Regions from separate parts of the Vibrio maritimus genome, predicted to be linked through region 2. Evidence: predicted binding sites of a transcription regulator. Region 2 holds the regulator's gene; each other region holds the start of a gene.
What was found. Region 2 encodes CRP, which controls carbon source genes, mostly activating them, when cyclic AMP is high. Its sites were predicted from a motif close to TGTGANNNNNNTCACA; they were not measured.

Region 1 (4,290 bases), on a different replicon from region 2:
CCGCTTCTCGGGGCCTTTATCCGTCTGACTATTGGTGTGGCCGTTGTTGCTTGTCTTATTCCACTGTTCGAGAAAAAGCCTTACCGCTCGATGGTTCAGCAAGGGCGCACTATGAAAGCGGTGAGTTGGTATTGGCTAATCGCCGCTATCTTTGTTGGAACTTTCCTTGCGTTGTGGCTGCAACAAATTGCGCTCAAGCATGCGAATCCGGCAGTAGCGCAGACCCTTATTGCAACCAGTCCATTGTTCATTTTGATTATCTACGCAGTGCGAGGAGAGCAAATTTCTCGTCGTAGTGTTGTCGGTACTCTGTGTGCGCTACTGGGAATTTCTTTGTTCTTTTTGTAAGCGACAAACTAGCTAATCAAGTAGACAGCGAAGCGTCATCGGAGCGTCGGTGACGCCAAGTCTCTGAGCGGCCGTCAATCCTTGCTTATCTTGATAACATAAGTTGTGCCAAGCTCGGAAGATATCCAGAAGGGGATGTATTCCAGCGGGTCTTAGCTTTCTTCTGGGCTCATTAACGAAGCTCTCAAACAATAGCTGGAATCTATCTTGATAGAAACTGACCTGCTTGGTGTTCGCAGTTTGTAGCCAGTATGAGACGTTAGGGTTGCTACCAGCTAAGTAGCAAACGCCTTTGCTTGCTCCCGAGCTTTGATGAGTGACTGCCCAGCGATCTCTCCACCACCCCATTAACACCACATCCACAAGGTCGGAAGTCTCACCATCTTGCCATTGGTCGTCTTGTTCTACATACATCAGTTCGACATGGTTACTTTGAATCTGCTTTAAGAAAACGCTCAGCGCGGCAGAACGAAGTACAGGATCTTGGGGCATGTAGAGAGTAATACGTTTATTGCCGTCTGAGTTTTCCTCGAACAGTGACTCTAGAATCAGCAAATAGTGTGCATAGGAAGTATAAGGTGCGCGAATGAGCGACCCCACCGCAGGGTACGAAAAACGCGCGTAATTCCCCAAAGGGTCTTCAACATTGCTTCTTGCCAGAATGTTTTGATAGGTGAGGTCAATGCGTGCCTTTAAATCGGACGCTGATGCTGAAATCTCATGGTTGGTTTCTGCGCTATAGCTTTTCGGAACAATCTGAGCATTTACAGCGTATGCGTCATGATCTTCTAACGCGTCTGTGGCATCACTTGCAGAATAGTTCGTGTGCTGGCAAAGCACATACCCCGATTTAGCGTCGCAGGTAGCAAACCAAAAAACACCATTGTTACTTTGTGGTTGCAGTGCACGATAATGCGATGCGAGTTCAAAAGTATCGGCATGTTTTATCCAGCGACCATCAATATCCGCGAGTTTACGTCGGCAACGACTCGCGATTTGATCAATGTGATCGTAGAAAGTCTTCGGATTAATACCTAACTTACGACAAATCTCACGAACGGAATATCCGGTGAAAAGCAGCCCTAAAAGCGACTCTTGAAAGCTCAGTTTCTTGTTACTTCCAGACCATTTATCAACAAAGGTACCCTGACAAGCTTTGCAGCGGTAGCGTTGACGATCACCACTAAAACCAAACGAGTGGTAACGATCTTTGTGGGTATGAACAGAGAGCCCAAAATGTTCGCATTGAGGATCTTTGCATGAAGGGAGTCCTTCATGATGATGAAGTTTCAACCGTTTAAGCTCATTGAGAACTTCTTGGTTGTTAAGTAGGGGGGGAAACGCGCCACACTCGCGGCATACCATCGCTGGCCGTTTAGGGTTACTGTGCTGCAGGATATAGAGGTTTGCATCACTTAGTCCAAAATTGTCACACGCCAATGTTTTACAAAAATTGAGCTGTAACCCTTCTGCGGCCATCGGCAGTCTGCCTTCTGACACGTTCACCCCCTATGGTTTGTTTCGCACCGCGGACTCACTCAGTGATTATCTCACAGTACGCTTTATCGTTATCCAGTTAGAAAAAAGCCAGCTCATTTCAGGCTGAGAGCTGGCTTTTTCTGATTACAGGTTAATCGCAGTTTCCAGTGCGACGACCATCATATCGTTGAATGATTTTTGACGATCTTCTGAGCTTAGTTTTTCACCACGAATGATGTGGTCAGAAACAGTAAGTACGGTCAGTGCTTTTGCACCAAGGTCAGCGGCAACGCCGTAGATGCCAGCGGCTTCCATATCAACACCAAGAATACCTAGATGCTTCATTTTGTCGAAGATATCAGCTTCTGGAGTGTAGAACAGGTCTGCAGAGAAAATGTTACCCACTTTTACAGGTACTTCTTGAAGGCGAGCTTGCTTAACCGCTTCTTCTAGTAGGCCAAAGTCTGCGATGGCTGCGAAATCGTGATCGTTGAAGCGAATGCGGTTCACTTTAGAATCAGTAGAAGCACCCATACCGATTACAACGTCCATTAGGTTTACATCGTCACGCACAGCGCCACAACTACCCACGCGAATAACGTTTTTTACACCGTAGTCTTTAATCAGCTCATGAACGTAAATGCAGCATGACGGGATACCCATACCGTGACCCATAACGGACACGCGTTGACCTTTATAAGTACCGGTGTAACCGAACATGTTACGAACATCACACACTTTCTCAACGTCTTCTAGGAAGGTTTCAGCGATGTATTGAGCACGAAGTGGGTCGCCTGGCATTAGGACAGTTTCTGCGAAATCACCTGGTTTTGCATTGATATGTGGGGTTGCCATGGAGTCACTCCTAAAGTTTTAACTAATATTGTTGAACGTGTCGTTCTTTGTTGTGGGTGATTCTAGCGCTTGGTGTAAGGGTTCTATGAGAGTTTAGTCACAGTTTTATCTGTAAGGAGAAGATAATGACAGGATGATAACTAAATGTGTTGAAAGCGGTAGAGCAATCGATTTTTCTGCAACTAACAGCGATGGCGAGTTATTTCTCATCTCGATGTGAACCAATCGTTCCCCCTCTCCATATAATTGTACAAAACAATTTTTTGTATCACATTCCAAAGTAGTCTAATACTTATACATAGATATTTTTTGTACAACGTTAGCAAGAGCGATAAGAATAGGGAGATGGCAATGGGTGACAAAATTAAAGTGGGTATCAGTTCCTGTCTTTTAGGTGAAAAGGTTCGATTTGATTCAGGTCATAAGCAAAGCACGTACGTAAACAAAGAACTTCGTGACTATTTTGACTTCGTATCCGTGTGCCCGGAGGTGGGCATGGGACTGTCTGTTCCACGTCCTACGATTCGATTAATGAGTGACGAAGAGCGCATTATTCTAGTTGAAACAAAAGACGCTTCGAAAGACTATACCGATGGCATGATGCAATTCACCCGAGGTAAGGTCGATGAACTCAAAGATACCGAAATGTGCGGCTACATCGTGTGCGCGAAATCGCCAAGCTGCGGTATGGAGCGTGTGAAGGTCTATTCAAATGGTCACGCATCAACCGATGGCGTTGGCTTGTATACAAAACATTTGATGGAGACTATGCCTTGGCTGCCAGTGGAAGAAGATGGCAGGCTCAATGACCCTATATTGAAAGAGAACTTCATATCGCGCGTATATGGCCTGAATGACTTCTACAAATCAATGGATGGGGAGCCAACTGCGGGTAAAATCGTTGCGTTTCATTCACGATACAAGCTGACGCTCATGGCGCATGACCCTGCCTCGTACAAGGAGTTAGGTAGATTGGTGGCCAATCAAGCCGATTATAGCCCTGAAGAGTTTTATCAAGCTTATCGCCTCGGACTGATGGAGGGTCTTAAGAATCGTGCAAGCCGTAAAAACGTAACCAACGTTCTTATGCACATCCAAGGCTACTTCAAACGCTCGCTCACTAAAGCTGAAAAAGCAGAACTTGCGACGGTAATAGACGACTACCGTACGGGCATACTTCCTGTTCTTGCTCCACTTACGCTGCTGAAACACTATCTCAATGCGTATCCAGATGAATACTTGGCGCAGCAGCAGTTTTTGCAACCACACCCAGAGGAGATGCGTCTAAGGTATGGCTTGTAATGAAACTCTATATGCGATCCGTGAAGTCGCCGATTTAACGGGCGTAAAGCCCGTTACCTTGCGAGCGTGGCAGCGCCGATACAACTTGATCCAGCCACAGCGTACTGACAAGGGGCATAGGCTCTACACGTCGGAGGACGTTGAGCGTATCAATACCATACAAGGTTGGCTTAGCAAGGGCGTTTCTATAGGCAAGGTCAAGTCGTTACTCGACTCTAACACAATCTTTCAAGCGAATATTGAGACTGAGCAGCTAGAAGAAGTGTCTGAGATGCTAGATGCGCTCAGCCACTTGAATGGAAGCAA
Region 2 (4,290 bases):
TTTATGGGACCACAGATCTCAGAGCAGGCCGCAGACCATATTATTGCAGCGCAGGCTGAACTGGTGAAGCTAGGCGGTAAGAGCTTAGTCGAAGCAAAACGCTTGAATGCGGCGTTCGTGACCCCAGCACTACTAGATGCGACAGATATCGCTGAGCTTCCTGATGAAGAGTACTTTGGGCCGCTGCTACAACTGTTACGCTACGAGACCCTAGAGCAAGCGGTAGAACTGGCTAACGACACTCGATTTGGTCTATCGGCAGGTCTTATCTCAGAGCGCGATGAGGAGTGGCAATACTTCACAGACCACATCCGAGCAGGCATTGTAAACCGTAATCGTCAGCTAACCGGCGCGAGCGGTGATGCGCCGTTTGGTGGTCCGGGCGCTTCTGGCAACCTTCGCCCAAGTGCGTTCTACGCAGCGGATTACTGCGCTTACCCTATGGCATCGATGGAAGGCGATAACACCGTTCTTCCTGCGACGCTGAGCCCTGGCATTGAACTATAAGGATCTGGATATGACTGTTGACGCGTTATTTGGCCATTTGTGGCAAGACTACATTACTCGCTTATGTCCTTCAGCTCACAAGGTTCATGACTTGCTGAGAGAAGATGAGTCGCTCATCAATGACCATATTGCTCTGCGAACCTTTAATGTTGCACCGCTGGGTATCGACACGCTGGCTAAGCCGTTTCTAGACCTTGGTTACGAGGTGAGTGGCCATTACGATTTTGAATCCAAAAAGCTGACCGCGATTCACCTAGAACATAGCAATGCTTTGCTTCCTAAGGTGTTTATCAGTGAATTGCGAGTAGAAGAGTGCTCTAAATCGCTACAAGATATCGTGGCCAAGCTAGTGGCTCAGGTGGACAGCGCTAAGCTATCTTCTGCTGAGTTTTTATATGGTGGCCGCTTGTGGGATCTAAGCTATCAAGACTTCCAAACACTGGCGCAAGAAAGTGAGTACGCTTCATGGCTTGCCGCTCATGGTTATGGCGCGAATCACTTTACGGTGAGCGTGAACCAGCTTGATCGCTTTGCCGAGGTCGTTGGCGTAAACCAGCACCTTCGTGATGCAGGGTTTGCGATAAATGAATCAGGTGGTGAGGTAAAAGGCTCACCAGAGGTTCTTTTGGAGCAATCCTCGACGATGGCAGACAAAGTGTCCGTGGCATTTACTGATGGTGATCAGGTGATTCCTGGTGGATTCTATGAGTTTGCTAAGCGCTATCAGTTAGCCGATGGCAGTTACTATCAAGGCTTTGTTGCTGCTTCGGCGGACAAAATTTTTGAGAGTACGCATCAGTAGTCTCCAAAAATACCAAACCCCAAAAACAAAAAAGCCACCCGAAGGTGGCTTTTTAAATCTTGCGACGCGCTCTTAACGAGTACCGTAAACCACGATAGTCTTACCGTGTGCAGAAATTAGGTTCTGCTCTTCTAGCATCTTAAGAATACGACCTACTGTTTCACGAGAACAACCAACGATTTGGCCAATCTCTTGACGAGTGATCTTGATTTGCATGCCGTCTGGGTGAGTCATTGCATCTGGTTGTTTCGCTAGGTTTAGTAGCGTCTGTGCAATACGACCCGTTACGTCTAGGAACGCTAGGTCACCTACTTTTTGGCTAGTCACTTGTAGACGACTTGCCATCTGAGCAGATAAGCGCATTAGAATGTCTGGGTTAACTTGGATAAGCTGACGGAACTTCTTGAATGAGATTTCCGCAACTTCACAAGGTGATTTTGCTCGTACCCATGCTGTACGTTCTTGGTCTTCTTCGAACAGGCCTAGTTCACCAATGAAGTCACCTTGGTTAAGGTAAGACAAGATCATCTCTTTGCCTTCTTCATCTTTGATAAGTACCGCTACAGAACCTTTTACGATGTAGTAAAGCGTCTCTGCTTTCTCGCCCGCGTGGATAAGCGTGCTCTTCGATGGATACTTGTGAATGTGGCAGTGTGAAAGGAACCACTCTAACGTTGGGTCGGTTTGAGGTTTACCTAGAACCATATATCTTACTTCCTCTGCAGGGTATGCTTGCTGCTTTCCATATTTGTTAGCAAGCCCGTTTGTTAAGACTTACTAGCATAAAAGCACTTTGAAGATGGCGCAAGCGATCTTCTGTTTCAAAGAAATAGTATCCTTTTTTGCGCCACTTTTCTTGATTTTAATCGTGTCATAAGCCCATTTATCTATACAAAACTGTGCACATGATCACGGTATAAAAAATCATCGAGATTCGGCTCACAAAACCTAACCTATTTTGCCAGTTTCTATGAGCTGTTGAAGTATTGGCCTGACGATTAATTCCATCGCAAAACTCATCTTACCCCCAGGGACCACTATGGTGTTGTGGCGAGACATAAATGAGCCATCAATCATAGCGAGCAGGTAAGGGAAGTCGACATTCTTGATACCACGTAGGCGAATCACCACAAAGCTCTCATCCAAGCTCGGAATGCCTTTGGCGTTGAGCGGGTTGGAGGTATCGACGGTGGGTACACGCTGGAAGTTGATGTGAGTACGCGAAAACTGTGGCGTGATATAGCTTAAGTAGTCATCCATTGAACGAACAATCGAATCGGTGACCGCTTCTCTTGAGTGACCGCGATCGCGGGTATCTCGCACGAACTTTTGAATCCACTCAAGGTTAACGATAGGCACCATGCCAATCAGCAAGTCAACGTGCTGAGCGGCATTCACATCACCGTCGACGACGCCGCCATGCAGGCCTTCGTAAAATAGTACATCGCTATTTTCTGGCAGGTCTTGCCACGGGGTAAAGGTGCCTGGCATTTGGTTGTAGGGTACGGCTTCATCAAAGGTATGCAGGTAGCGGCGAAACTGCCCCGTACCATTTTGCCCATAGTTGCGAAAAAACTCTTCTAGGGCTGGGAAATCGTTGGCTTGAGGACCAAAGTAACTGATGTGTTTGCCTTGCTCTTTTGCCTTGCGGATCTCGATATCCATCTCTGGACGCGTAAAACGGTGAAAACTGTCACCTTCAATAAACGCAGGCTTGATGCTCATCATGTTGAACATCTTGCGGAATGCTTCTGACGTTGTTGTCGTTCCAGCTCCAGAGGAGCCCGTTACAGCAATGATCGGGTGTTTTGCTGACATAACACTTCCTGTGTATTTGTAATTGTCGTTATAAATTTGCTAACTCACATAAGGAGTTAGACCTTATGGGCCAATTTCAGTTCAATAGCCTTTCAATATAGCAGCTACTTACGTCGCTACCGAAAAATTACAGCGCGCGACGAGATTTAATGTCGACGGTCTCGTGCAGCTCAGAGAACACGATGACGGCTTCACCGCTCTCGAGTTGGCTGCGAACATGGCGAACCTTGTCGTCTAGCGACACCTCCGACTCACCATAGTCGGTGCCCTCGCGCAGCACGAACTCTTTAATAAGGTTATCCAGCGTATCTGCGTCAATTTGTTGCCATGGGATGATCATAAATACCTCTCAATTCTATGACCGCAGGATTATACCACTGCTGATTCACAAATGGTGTGGTTGCTCTTTTTGGCTAATCAATCAGATGCTGGTAGTAACTTGGCAGGGTCTCTTCTAGCCAAAAACGCGGGCGCCTGAGACTGCCAGTCATAAAACCGACATGACCACCTCGCTCAAGCAATTGGTAGTCGATATGGTTGGGAAGTGTAAAGGTTGGAATGACCTCGTGTGTCATAAAGGGGTCATCCTTGGCATGAATAAACTGGGTCGGTACCGTGATTTCTCGTAGGCGAGGTAGACCAGAGCAGCGCTGATAATAGTCATCGGCACCTTTGAATCCATGCAGAGGTGCAGTGATCAAATCATCGAACTCGTAGAGTTTTTTCATGTTCTTGATGCGCTCTTCGGTCAGCCCGAGAACTTCACTCAGTAGATGAAGTTTGTTAAGCGCATTCTTTTTCATTGAGCTGAGCAGGTAAGAGCGATAGACCTTAGAGAAGCCTTGTTCTATACGTCTCGCGCACGCTGCGAGGTCGAGCGGGGCAGAGATGACGGTCGCACCATTCAGCTTAGTATCATTACCATAGTGAGCAAGATAGTTGGTGAGCATATTGCCGCCAAGGGAAACGCCTATGGCAACCTTTTTACTATTTGGGTAACGATGATCCAAAAGCTCAATGAACTGTCTTGCGTCACCAATCTCACCGGAATGATAAGCCCTGGCAAGTCGATTCGGATTCGGCCCACAGCCGCGAAAGTGCATCATGACGGACAGCCAGCCCTGCTTAGCAAAGGCGTGCATCAGTCCATTGGCATAGGGGCT
Region 3 (4,290 bases), 1.4 Mb from region 2:
TGAAAACGAGGAAGGCTTTACCAGTTTCAAGCTAGAGCACCTTTCTGTCGCGAACGGTATTGAGCACGAAAACGCACACGATGCGATGGCTGACGTCATTGCAACCATTGAGCTTGCTAAAAAAGTTAAAGCAGCACAGCCTAAGTTGTTCGACTACTTCTACTCAATGCGAACCAAACGCAAACTCAATGAGCTGGTAGATATCGTCAATATGACGCCGCTTATGCACGTATCTGGAATGCTCGGTAAAGAGTGCCAATACACTAGCTGGGTCGTACCAATTGCATGGCACCCAACAAACCAAAATGCAGTGATTGTTGCCGATCTCGCCAAAGATCCTCAGCCGTTACTAGATTTAGATGTCGAAGCACTTCACAAAAGGCTCTACACCAGACACGATGATCTAGCAGAAGGTGAACTGCCTGTTCCACTTAAACTTATTCATCTAAACAAATGCCCTATTCTTGCTCCAGCTAAAACGCTAACCGCAGAAAATGCAGGTGTGATCGGTATCGATAGAGAACAATGTTTGAAGAATCTTGCTCTCATCAAGCAGAACCCTGAAATACGAGAAAAGCTAATTGGGTTATATAGCATTGAAAGAGAGTTTGAAAACGATGACGACGTTGATACTCAGCTCTACAGTGGTTTCTTTACACCAGCAGATCGCAGTGCGATGGATATCATTCGAGATACCGATCCAAACAATCTATCGGCATTAGACATTAGTTTTAGTGACTCTCGCGTCGAACCTCTGTTATTTAGATACCGAGCTCGCCATTTCGCGTGGACCCTTGATGAGACTGAGCAGCAGAAGTGGGCAAATCATTGTCGTGAATTTTTCGAAAGTCGTATTGAAGACTACATGCTAAATATGGAAAACTTAGTTCACGAACATGAGTCTGACGAGAAGAAGCTCGCCATACTAAAATCCGTCTACCGCTACGTGGAGCGTCTCGTTTCTTAACTTCTCCATCCTCGTAGTTAAAAAGCAGCCACCTACTTTTCACTTGTGTGGCTGCGACATATGTTGCAATACTATTCATCACTAAGAGGAAGCCATGCTCAAAACCGTGCTTCGCTATTTACTGTCTTTTGCTGTCATTTTCATTTCTCTGTGGCTAGGCAATGCGATTCAAAGCTTGTTAGATGTTTCCATCCCTGGCAGTGTTTTCGGAATGCTCATTCTATTCACTGCACTTGCTACTGGTGCCATGCCTGTGTCCATCGTGCAGCCAGGTGCTCACGTGTTTATTCGTTATATGATCCTGCTGTTTGTGCCCATCAGCGTGGGATTAATGAACCATTTTGAAATGTTAGTAGAGAATGCCCTACCTATTTTGGCAAGTGCCGTTGGTGGGTCTTTTATCGTATTGATCGCGCTTTCGGTATTTCTCGATCGCTTCTTAAAAAAGGGAGACAAATAATATGTGGCTTCCTATTACCGTTGCGGTATTTTTCTTCGCCCGCTTCGTTGCAATGAAAGTGAAAAACCCGCTCTTCAACCCGCTACTCATCAGTATCGCGATTTTGATCCCCGTTCTAGTCTGGTTCGACGTATCCTTTGATACCTACTACGCGGACAATGAATGGATCAGTTATTTACTGCAACCTGCCGTCGTTGCATTAGCTTACCCACTTTATGAACAACTTCCACAGATTCGTCAGAACTGGCGAATCATAGCGCTTGCCTGCGGTGTAGGTAGTATTGCCTCAATGTTTACAGCATCAATCATCGCAGTGTTGCTAGGTGCAGATATGGACCTAATTGCGAGTTTACTTGGTAAATCTGTCACCACCCCAATTGCTATGGAAGTCTCCAGTCACTTAGGGGGAGAGCCATCCATTGCGGCTATCCTTGTTCTTCTGGTCGGCTTATTTGGCGCCATAATGGCCTATCCAATTTACAACCTCTTTGGTGTCACCCACCCAATCGCCAAAGGCTTAACAATGGGGACGGTATCGCACGCCCTAGGGACAGCGACAAGTGCGGAAAAAGATCCGCGAGACGCCGCTTTTAGTTCATTGGCATTGGTTATTTGTGGTGTAATCACCTCTATCTTAGCACCGTCAATGTTCGCGTTTTCAATTTGGCTTACCCACCTTATCTCTTAACCTAGACTTGCCTAAGCACGCTTATGGATTGGTGGACCTCACCAATCCATAAATTGTGTGACTTCACTCTTATTGTGAGGTTATTGCATTCATTACATTTTTAATTGTGATCGCAATCACCTTTATCTCTGCAAAACTTGCTTAGAATGTAAGAAAACGTCCAATAACATAGGAAACCGCATGACTGATCGTTTTGATTCTGCGTTGGCCGAAATCCCAGAACAGATTGCAAATTTTCTAAAGCCTATTATTACTGCGTCTGACTTCGACGCTACGATTTCTAAGTCGCAATTTGAAGAGTTATTAGCAATCTCAGGACTCGAAGACGATGAACTTCGTGTTGCCCTACTACCGTTTGCTGCCGCTTATTCCTACGCGCCAATCTCTGAGTTTTATGTCGGTGCCATCGTCCGTGGTTTATCAGGTCGATTATATTTCGGTGCCAACATGGAAATCATCGGCGCGCAATTGGGTCAGACTGTTCACGCTGAACAGTCTGCGATTAGCCACGCCTGGATGAAGGGTGAAACTGGTCTTAAAGACATCACCATTAACTACAGTCCATGTGGTCACTGTCGTCAGTTTATGAATGAACTTACGACAGCAGATACCTTAGTTGTTCAATTGCCTCAACGTGACGCGATGACACTTCAAGAGTATCTACCTGAGTCTTTTGGTCCTAAAGATCTTGGCATTACTGATGCGCTGATGAGCCCAAAACAGCACGGTTTATCGACTGAAGAGACAGACGCATTGATCTTGTCGGCAGTTGATGCCCTCAATAGAAGTCACTCTCCTTACACACAAAACTTAAGTGGCGTTGCTATTGCGACTGAAAGCGGAAAGGTATACCAGGGTGCTTATGCTGAAAACGCGGCGTTCAACCCGAGCCTTCCTCCACTTCAAGTGGCATTTATGCAGCTATTACTTGATGGTGAATCATTCGAATCTATTCGTTTAGTCGCACTTGCTGAGATGGCATCTGGGAAAATTAGCCACCTTGCAGACACTCAAGCAACTCTTGAGGCCATTGATCCAGACATTCCACTCGAGTACATCTCGTTGTAATGATATGAATTCGAACCTTTTTATCAGCCCCGCTTAGTTGCGGGGCTGTTTTTTTAAGTCTATTGAAAAGGAATGGTAATTTCCCGCGCAAACGATTGCTTTCCTGGTTAATTCCAGTATGATCCACCGCAATTCTTCCTCATGAACGATCAAGGATATTATATGTTTGGTACTGCTACTCGTGAAAATGCTACGCGTGTATTACTGTTGGGCTCAGGTGAACTTGGTAAAGAAGTTGCCATCGAATGTCAGCGCCTCGGTCTCGAAGTCATTGCTTGTGACCGCTATGCAGATGCCCCTGCGATGCAAGTTGCTCACCGCAGCTATGTACTGGATATGCTCGACGGGGAAGCACTCGAAGCTATCATCGAAAAAGAGCAGCCTGCGTACGTCGTACCAGAAATCGAAGCCATCGCGACTGACAAGCTAGTTGAGCTTGAGAAAAAAGGCCTGAATGTCGTACCAACGGCTAATGCAACCAAGCTGACGATGAACCGAGAAGGTATCCGTCGCCTAGCAGCAGAAGAGCTGGGCCTTAATACATCACCTTACCAGTTCGCTGACAACTATGACGACTTTAAAGCGGCAGTTGCTCACGTTGGCGTACCTTGTGTTGTGAAACCTGTAATGAGTTCTTCTGGCAAGGGTCAAAGTGTCATCAAGACAGAGGCGGACATTGAGTCTGCATGGACTTATGCTCAAGAAGGTGGTCGTACAGGCGCAGGACGCGTCATCGTTGAAGGCTTTATCGACTTCGACTACGAAATCACCTTGCTTACCGTTCGAGCGGTTGATGGCGTTCATTTCTGTGCACCGGTAGGGCATCGTCAAGAAGACGGCGACTACCGCGAGTCATGGCAGCCACAAGTCATGTCTGAGAACGCTCGAAAAGCGGCAGAATACACAGCTGAGCAAGTCGTAAACGCGCTTGGTGGTTACGGTATCTTCGGTGTTGAACTGTTCGTTAAGGGCGATAAAGTTATCTTCAATGAAGTGTCTCCTCGCCCACACGACACGGGCTTGGTCACACTGATTTCTCAAGATATGTCTGAGTTTGCGCTTCACGTACGTGCGTTTACTGGTTTACCGGTAAATGGTATCACTCAA

Region 1: the regulator CRP is predicted to act here: its motif matches at 2,769-2,784, upstream of deoD (purine-nucleoside phosphorylase).
Region 3: the regulator CRP is predicted to act here: its motif matches at 2,172-2,187, upstream of cdd (cytidine deaminase).

What each region holds. Positions count from the first base shown of each region.
Region 1 covers NZ_CP090439.1:358,528-362,817, reverse strand. The annotation lists gene LY387_RS18245 (DMT family transporter) at 1-348, shown strand, start outside; gene LY387_RS18240 (lactate dehydrogenase) at 361-1,848, opposite strand; gene deoD (purine-nucleoside phosphorylase) at 1,972-2,682, opposite strand; gene LY387_RS18230 (YbgA family protein) at 3,034-3,984, shown strand; gene LY387_RS18225 (MerR family transcriptional regulator) at 3,974-4,290, shown strand, end outside.
Region 2 covers NZ_CP090438.1:293,346-297,635, forward strand. The annotation lists gene astD (succinylglutamate-semialdehyde dehydrogenase) at 1-507, shown strand, start outside; gene LY387_RS01330 (DUF1338 domain-containing protein) at 518-1,309, shown strand; gene crp (cAMP-activated global transcriptional regulator CRP) at 1,382-2,014, opposite strand; gene LY387_RS01340 (phosphoribulokinase) at 2,258-3,127, opposite strand; gene LY387_RS01345 (YheU family protein) at 3,255-3,467, opposite strand; gene LY387_RS01350 (hydrolase) at 3,541-4,290, opposite strand, start outside.
Region 3 covers NZ_CP090438.1:1,647,939-1,652,228, reverse strand. The annotation lists gene sbcB (exodeoxyribonuclease I) at 1-967, shown strand, start outside; gene LY387_RS07605 (CidA/LrgA family protein) at 1,062-1,427, shown strand; gene LY387_RS07600 (CidB/LrgB family autolysis modulator) at 1,429-2,115, shown strand; gene cdd (cytidine deaminase) at 2,296-3,183, shown strand; gene purT (formate-dependent phosphoribosylglycinamide formyltransferase) at 3,346-4,290, shown strand, end outside.